DNA from 3 places in the Pantoea sp. Z09 genome. Region 2 is predicted to be linked to each of the others. Evidence: predicted binding sites of a transcription regulator. Region 2 holds the regulator's gene; each other region holds the start of a gene.

Region 1 (2,271 bases), 1.1 Mb from region 2:
GGCGCGCCAGCTCGTTCGCCTGCCAGCCGCCGCGCAGGCTGTCGAGCAGCACCGGCAGCACCAAATCCTGATAGAAATAGCTGCGCAGATCCGGCATGCGCTGCTTGCCGACCATCATGGTGGTGCGCGCGGTGCGATAGGAGCGCGCGATGCTGCCCGGCCCGGTGAAATAGTTGCCGAGCGCAATGCGCATCCGCACCTGGCCGCTCTCCTTCATGCGCTGTAATAACTGGTCAACGCGCTTGCGGTGATCCTCCTGATCGTAGCGCCCGTGCGCATTCAGCGCCGGCTTCAGCACCACCATCTCCGTCAGGGAAACAATGGCGATCAGGTTGTCGCGCTCTGGCGTGGTGAGCAGCGTTTGCAGCTGCTGCAGCTCCGACATGGCGCTGTCGACGCCGAGCTGCCCGCTGTCCACCTCTACCACCGCCACCACGCGCGGCTGATGCAGATCGATGCCGAGACGCTGCGCCCACTCGGTCAGCTGCGGCGTCAGGGTCTCGCTGCGGATCAGATTGAGCACCAGCTCCTCACGCAGGCGGCTGTCCTGCGCCAGCATATGCAGCAGTCGGGTCTGCTCCAGCATCATCTCCGCCGTCATGCAGACCAGCTCGCCGTAGTGGCGCAGCGCCAGCGGATCGCCGGTGAGGCCAATGACGCCGACGATCTCACCGTCGATGCGCAGCGGCAGATTGATGCCCGGCCGCACGCCGTGCAGATGCTTCGCCACCGCCTCGTCGATGTCCACCACGCGCCCCTGCGACAGCACCAGCAGCGCACCTTCGTGCAATTCGCCAATACGCTCGCGATCGCCGCTGCCGATAATACGGCCGCGCGCATCCATCACGTTGACATTGCTGTCAATAATCTTCATGGTGCGCGCCACGATATCCTGCGCAAGGCGCGCATCAAGATGATAGGTTGCCATCTGTTGATCCTGACAGAGAGAGGAAGCTACAGCATACGCATGGCCGCGCAGCCAGGCATTGTGCAAATGCACAGAGCCAGGGCGGGATTTACCGATTTTGCGGCGCGGGTCACACTCTGTCCGCGGCGAAAAAAAGGCGGACCGCAGTCCGCCTGAGGGATAAAACGCGTTACTGCATCAGCAGATAGATGCTGCTGTCGCCGCGCTTGACGTTCAGCGCCAGCACCGAGGGTTTGGTGTCGAGGATTTTACGCAGCTCGCCGAGGTTGGCGACGCGCTGCTGGTTGACGCCGAGGATCACATCGCCTTTTTTCAGGCCGATGCGCGCCGCCGCGCTGCCAGGGTTCACGTTGTCGACGCGCACGCCTTTGTCGCTGCCGCTGTCGTTGCTGAGATCGGCGCCTTCAATGCCGGTGTAGATGGTGGCCGATTGCACTTTATCCTGGGTGCTCTGCTGCAGCTCAACGGTGACGCTAACCGGTTTGCCGTCGCGCAGCAGGCCGAGCTGCAGTTTGGTGCCAATCGGCAGCGAGCCGACTTCGGCACGCAGCGCGGCAAAACTGCTCAGCGGCTTGCCGTTCATCGACACCACCACATCGCCCGCCTTCACGCCCGCTTTCGCCGCGGCGGAGTTCGGCAGCACCTGGCTGACAAAGGCGCCGCGCTGCGCGTCAACCTTCATCGCTTTCGCCAGCTCGGAGTTCAGCTCAGCGCCAAGAATACCCAGCTCGCCGCGTTTCACCTGGCCGAACTCCACCATCTGGCCGGTAAGGTTTTTCACCATATTGCTCGGAATGGCGAAGCCGATGCCGATATTGCCGCCGTCCGGCGCGAGGATCGCCGTGTTGATGCCGATCAGCTCGCCGTTGAGGTTCACCAGCGCGCCGCCGGAGTTGCCGCGGTTAATCGCCGCATCGGTCTGAATAAAGTTTTCGTAGTTTTCGACGTTAAGGCCGCTGCGTCCCAGCGCCGACACGATGCCCGAGGTCACGGTTTCGCCCAGGCCGTACGGGTTGCCGATCGCCACGGTGTAGTCGCCGACGCGCAGATTGTCGGAGTCGGCGATTTTAATCGCCGTCAGGTTTTTCGCGTCGATCAGCTGCACCAGCGCAATATCGGAACGGGGATCTTTGCCAATCACCTTACCGTCGTAGCGACGGCCATCGCTGAGCTGCACCTGAATTTTGGTGGCGTTGTCGACAACGTGGTTGTTGGTGACGACATAGCCTTTCTCAGCGTTAATCACCACGCCGGAGCCCAGCGCGCGGAATTTTTCCTGTTGGGTATTGGCGCCGTCACCGCCGCCCGCACCGCCCTGACACATCGGCGAACTCTGGAAAGGC
Region 2 (2,271 bases):
GACCACAAAGTGCAGGTTGATATGGGTAAACAGGCGCGGCGCCTCTTCGCGGCGTTCAGAGGTCAGTTTCACCTCACAGTCCACCACGTCGTTGCGCCCTTTCTGCAAAATAGAAACCACGTCGATGGCGCTGCAGCCGCCCGCGGCCATCAGCACCATCTCCATCGGACTGGGCGCTTTATCGCCGGAGTTGCCGTCCATCAGGATCTGATGCCCTGACGACGACTCGCCGAGAAAGGTTAACCCTTCGACCCACTTCACTCTTGCCTGCATGTTTCCACCTCGAGAATAGCCCGTTTGCCGCCAGAGTACGCGTTCGCCTGGCAAACAGCAATCCAGAGTAATCCCCCCTTTGCTGAAGCGAGACAACAGAAGACAGTCGGCAAAAGCTGTGCTACAAACAGTGCTGAAAATAGTTCGTCTTGCTAAGGACGAAGACGGGACACATCAAGCGCCTGGCGCAAAATAAGGCCCGAATAATCTCCTTTAGGGGAAACGCTTGAAGCTTTCATCGCCTGGCAGGGAATAATCCCCCCGCGTTTTGGGCACGATTACAACAGAGGATAATAGCGAATGGTTCTCGGCAAACCGCAAACAGACCCTACACTCGAATGGTTCCTGTCCCATTGCCATATTCACAAATATCCATCCAAAAGTACGCTGATTCATCAGGGTGAGAAGGCTGAAACCCTCTACTACATCGTGAAAGGTTCCGTTGCGGTACTGATCAAAGATGAAGAGGGCAAAGAGATGATCCTCTCTTACCTGAATCAGGGTGATTTTATCGGCGAGCTTGGCCTGTTTGAAGAAGGTCAGGAGCGCAGCGCCTGGGTGCGCGCGAAAACCGCGTGCGAAGTGGCAGAAATTTCCTACAAGAAATTCCGCCAGCTTATCCAGGTGAACCCGGATATTTTAATGCGTCTCTCATCGCAGATGGCGCGCCGTCTGCAGGTAACATCGGAGAAAGTGGGCAATTTAGCTTTCCTCGACGTGACCGGACGTATTGCACAAACCCTGCTTAACCTGGCGAAACAGCCAGACGCCATGACGCATCCCGACGGCATGCAAATCAAAATTACTCGTCAGGAAATTGGCCAAATCGTTGGTTGCTCGCGTGAAACCGTGGGCCGCATTTTGAAAATGTTGGAAGACCAGAATCTGATTTCCGCACACGGCAAAACCATTGTCGTTTACGGCACCCGCTGATTTCCTCTCACTCACGGCGTGATCTTACCGTCACGCCGTTACTGCTTTTAGCGAAGTGATGTGGCGTCGAATCATCTACCACCCCGAAGTTAACTATGCTCTGCGGCAGACGCTGGTGCTGTGCATTCCCGTCGCGCTCGGCTGGCTGTTCGGCGATCTGCAAAAAGGGCTGCTCTTCTCGCTGGTTCCCGCCTGCTGCAACGTCGCGGGCCTGGATACGCCCCATAAGCGCTTCTTCAAACGACTGATCGTTGGCGGCTCGCTGTTCGCGCTCGGCAGCTTTCTGATCCAGCTGCTGACCCTGAAAGGGGTGCCGCTGCCTGCGGTGCTCTTTGTGCTGCCGCTGCTGCTGGGCGTCACCGGCGAAATCAGCCCGCTGCACGGCCGGCTGCTCTCCGGCACGCTGGTGGCGGCGATCTTTACCCTGAGCCTGATCGGCCGCATGCCGATCTACGTGCCGCCGCTGCTCTATATCGGCGGCACGCTCTGGTACGGGCTCTTCAACTGGTTCTGGTTCTGGCTGTGGAAAGAGCAGCCGATGCGCGAAACCCTGAGCCTGATCTACCGCGAGCTGGCGGACTACTGCGACGCCAAATATACCCTGCTGACCCAGCTCACCGATCCGGAAAAAGCGCTGCCGCCGCTGCTGGCGCGCCAGCAGAAAGCGGTCGATCTGATCAACACCTGCTATCAGCAGATGCATATGCTCTCCGCCAGCCGCGACAACAGCCATAAACGGCTGACGCGCGCCTTTCAGGTGGCGCTCGATCTGCAGGAGCACATCTCCGTCAGCCTGCACCAGCCGGAAGAGGTGCAAAAGCTGGTAGAACGCAGCCATGCGGAAGCGGTGATACACTGGAACGCCAAAATCATCTCGGCGCGGCTGCGCGCGCTGGCCGACGCCATTCTCTATCACCAGCTGCCGAGCCGTTTCGAGATGGAGAAGCCGCTCGGCGCGCTGGAGAAGATCGCTCGCCAGCATCCCGACAATCCCGTCGGCCACTTCTGCTTCTACCACTTCAGCCGCATCGCGCGCGTGCTGCGCACCCAGAAGCCGCTTTATCA
Region 3 (2,271 bases), 1.2 Mb from region 2:
AGATCACCGTGGCGAAATATTGCGCGGAGTTGAAAATCGCCACGGCGGTGCCGCGCTCCTGCGCCGGGAACCAGGCGGCCACGATGCGGCTGTTGCCCGGGAAGGAAGGCGCTTCCGCCAGGCCAACCATAAAGCGCAGCAGAAACAGCGAAACGATGATGCCGAAGCCGCTGAAGATATCGACGAAGCCCTGCAGCAGGGTAAAGAGCGACCAGGTAAAGATGCTCCAGAAGTAGACGCGTTTCGAGCCGAAGCGGTCCAGCAGCCAGCCGCCGGGGATCTGCCCGATGACGTAGGCCCAGGAGAACGCCGAGAAGATGTAGCCCAGACCGACAGAGTCGAGGCCGATATCTTTCGACATGGCGGAACCGGCGATGGAAATGGTGGCGCGGTCGCCGTAGTTGAACGAGGTGACGATAAACAGCATCACCACGATCCAGTAGCGGGCGTTGGTGCGCTTCTGCACCGCTTCCGCCGTCTGGCTGTAACTATTCATGATGCACTCCTGAAATATAGCGTTCGCTACATTCGCTCTGACTGCATACACATCGCGTTGGGTATCAGAGAGAAGTCGGGTTAAACACGGCGATTTTTTTATAGGGGCAAACCGATAGTGCGTCGTGACGAATAACCTAACGTCGAATAACGAAAGCCAGTATAGGAAGGGCAAAAGCGGGAGGCACTGGAAGAACGCCTGACAATTTCCTTTGATTCACAGGGATTATATGGCAGTTGCACAGCCGACTGCGGCGCGCTTCACGGAACCCGGTTTTTTGGCATCAAAATGCTTAAGAAATAAGCAGCGGGCGGGCGCTTTGTGAGACTCTTCACTTGCTTTTGGAAAAGCGAACCAAAAAGCGGTGATTTCTCGCCTTAATGCCGTTCAGTTGCACAATGCGGCGGGCAAATCCCTTCCATATACTAAAGCTGGCAAATTCGATGTGCGTCTCTGAGAACGATAACGCGCCGCCACGTACGGCGCATGACTGGAAGGTGAGCGATGAACCCCATGACCAAAGAGCCGCCGCTCTGCATCAAAGTCCATGAAAACGACAATGTCGCAATCGTGGTCAACAACCAGGGATTGCCGGCCGGCACACAATTTCCCGACGGGCTGACGCTGACGGAGCATGTGCCGCAAGGACACAAAGTCGCGCTGGCCGCCATTGCGCAGGGTGCGGCTATTCTGCGCTACGGCGAAGTGATCGGCTATGCCCTGCGCGATATCGCCCAGGGCAGCTGGATTGACGAGTCGCTGGTGGCGCTGCCCGAGGCGCCGCCGCTCGCCAGCCTGCCGCTGGCGAACAACGTGCCGCCCGCTCTGCCGCCGCTGGAGGGCTACACCTTCGAAGGCTACCGCAACGCCGACGGCAGCGTCGGCACGCGCAACCTGCTTGGCATCACCACCAGCGTGCACTGCGTCGCGGGCGTAGTGGACTATGTGGTGCAGATTATTGAGCGCGATCTGCTGCCCCGCTATCCCAACGTCGACGGCGTGGTGGCGCTGAACCATCTTTACGGCTGCGGCGTGGCGATTAACGCGCCGGCGGCGGTGGTGCCGATCCGCACCATTCACAACCTGGCGCTCAACGCCAACTTCGGCGGCGAAATCATGGTGGTGAGCCTCGGCTGCGAAAAATTACAGCCGGAACGGCTGCTGACCGGCACCGACGACGTGCAGGCGATTTCGCTGGATGATAATGACATCGTGCGGCTGCAGGATGAGCGCCATATCGGCTTTGGCGCCATGGTGGAGGAGATCCTCAGCGTGGCGAAAAGGCACCTTGAGCGGCTCAATCAGCGTCAGCGCGAAACCTGCCCCGCCTCGGCGCTGATGGTCGGCATGCAGTGCGGCGGCAGCGACGCCTTTTCCGGCGTGACGGCGAACCCCGCGGTGGGCTTCGCCTCCGATCTGCTGGTGCGCTGCGGCGCCACGGTGATGTTCTCGGAAGTGACCGAAGTGCGCGATGCGATCCACCTGCTGACGCCGCGCGTGATCGATGAAGCGGTCGGCAAGCGGCTGCTGGAAGAGATGGCGTGGTATGACGACTATCTCGATCAGGGTAAAACCGACCGTAGCGCCAACCCCTCGCCCGGCAATAAAAAAGGCGGGCTGGCGAACGTAGTGGAAAAAGCGCTGGGATCGATCGCCAAGTCGGGGCGCAGCCCGATTGTCGAAGTGCTGTCGCCGGGCCAGCGTCCGACGCGGCGCGGGCTGATCTACGCCGCGACGCCCGCCAGCGACTTTGTCTGCGGCACGCAGCAGATGGC

What was found. Region 2 encodes CRP, which controls carbon source genes, mostly activating them, when cyclic AMP is high. Its sites were predicted from a motif close to ATGTGANNNNNNTCACAT; they were not measured.
Region 1: MC269_RS15070 (CdaR family transcriptional regulator) is a predicted target of CRP. The motif match lies at 1,026-1,043, and genes of this name have one in related genera.
Region 3: garD (galactarate dehydratase) is a predicted target of CRP. The motif match lies at 816-833, and genes of this name have one in related genera.

What each region holds. Positions count from the first base shown of each region.
Region 1 covers NZ_CP092373.1:3,136,149-3,138,419, forward strand. The annotation lists gene MC269_RS15070 (CdaR family transcriptional regulator) at 1-928, opposite strand, end outside; gene degP (serine endoprotease DegP) at 1,098-2,271, opposite strand, start outside.
Region 2 covers NZ_CP092373.1:310,614-312,884, reverse strand. The annotation lists gene MC269_RS01395 (OsmC family protein) at 1-273, opposite strand, end outside; gene crp (cAMP-activated global transcriptional regulator CRP) at 574-1,206, shown strand; gene MC269_RS01385 (YccS/YhfK family putative transporter) at 1,265-2,271, shown strand, end outside.
Region 3 covers NZ_CP092373.1:3,011,709-3,013,979, forward strand. The annotation lists gene MC269_RS14475 (MFS transporter) at 1-496, opposite strand, end outside; gene garD (galactarate dehydratase) at 1,001-2,271, shown strand, end outside.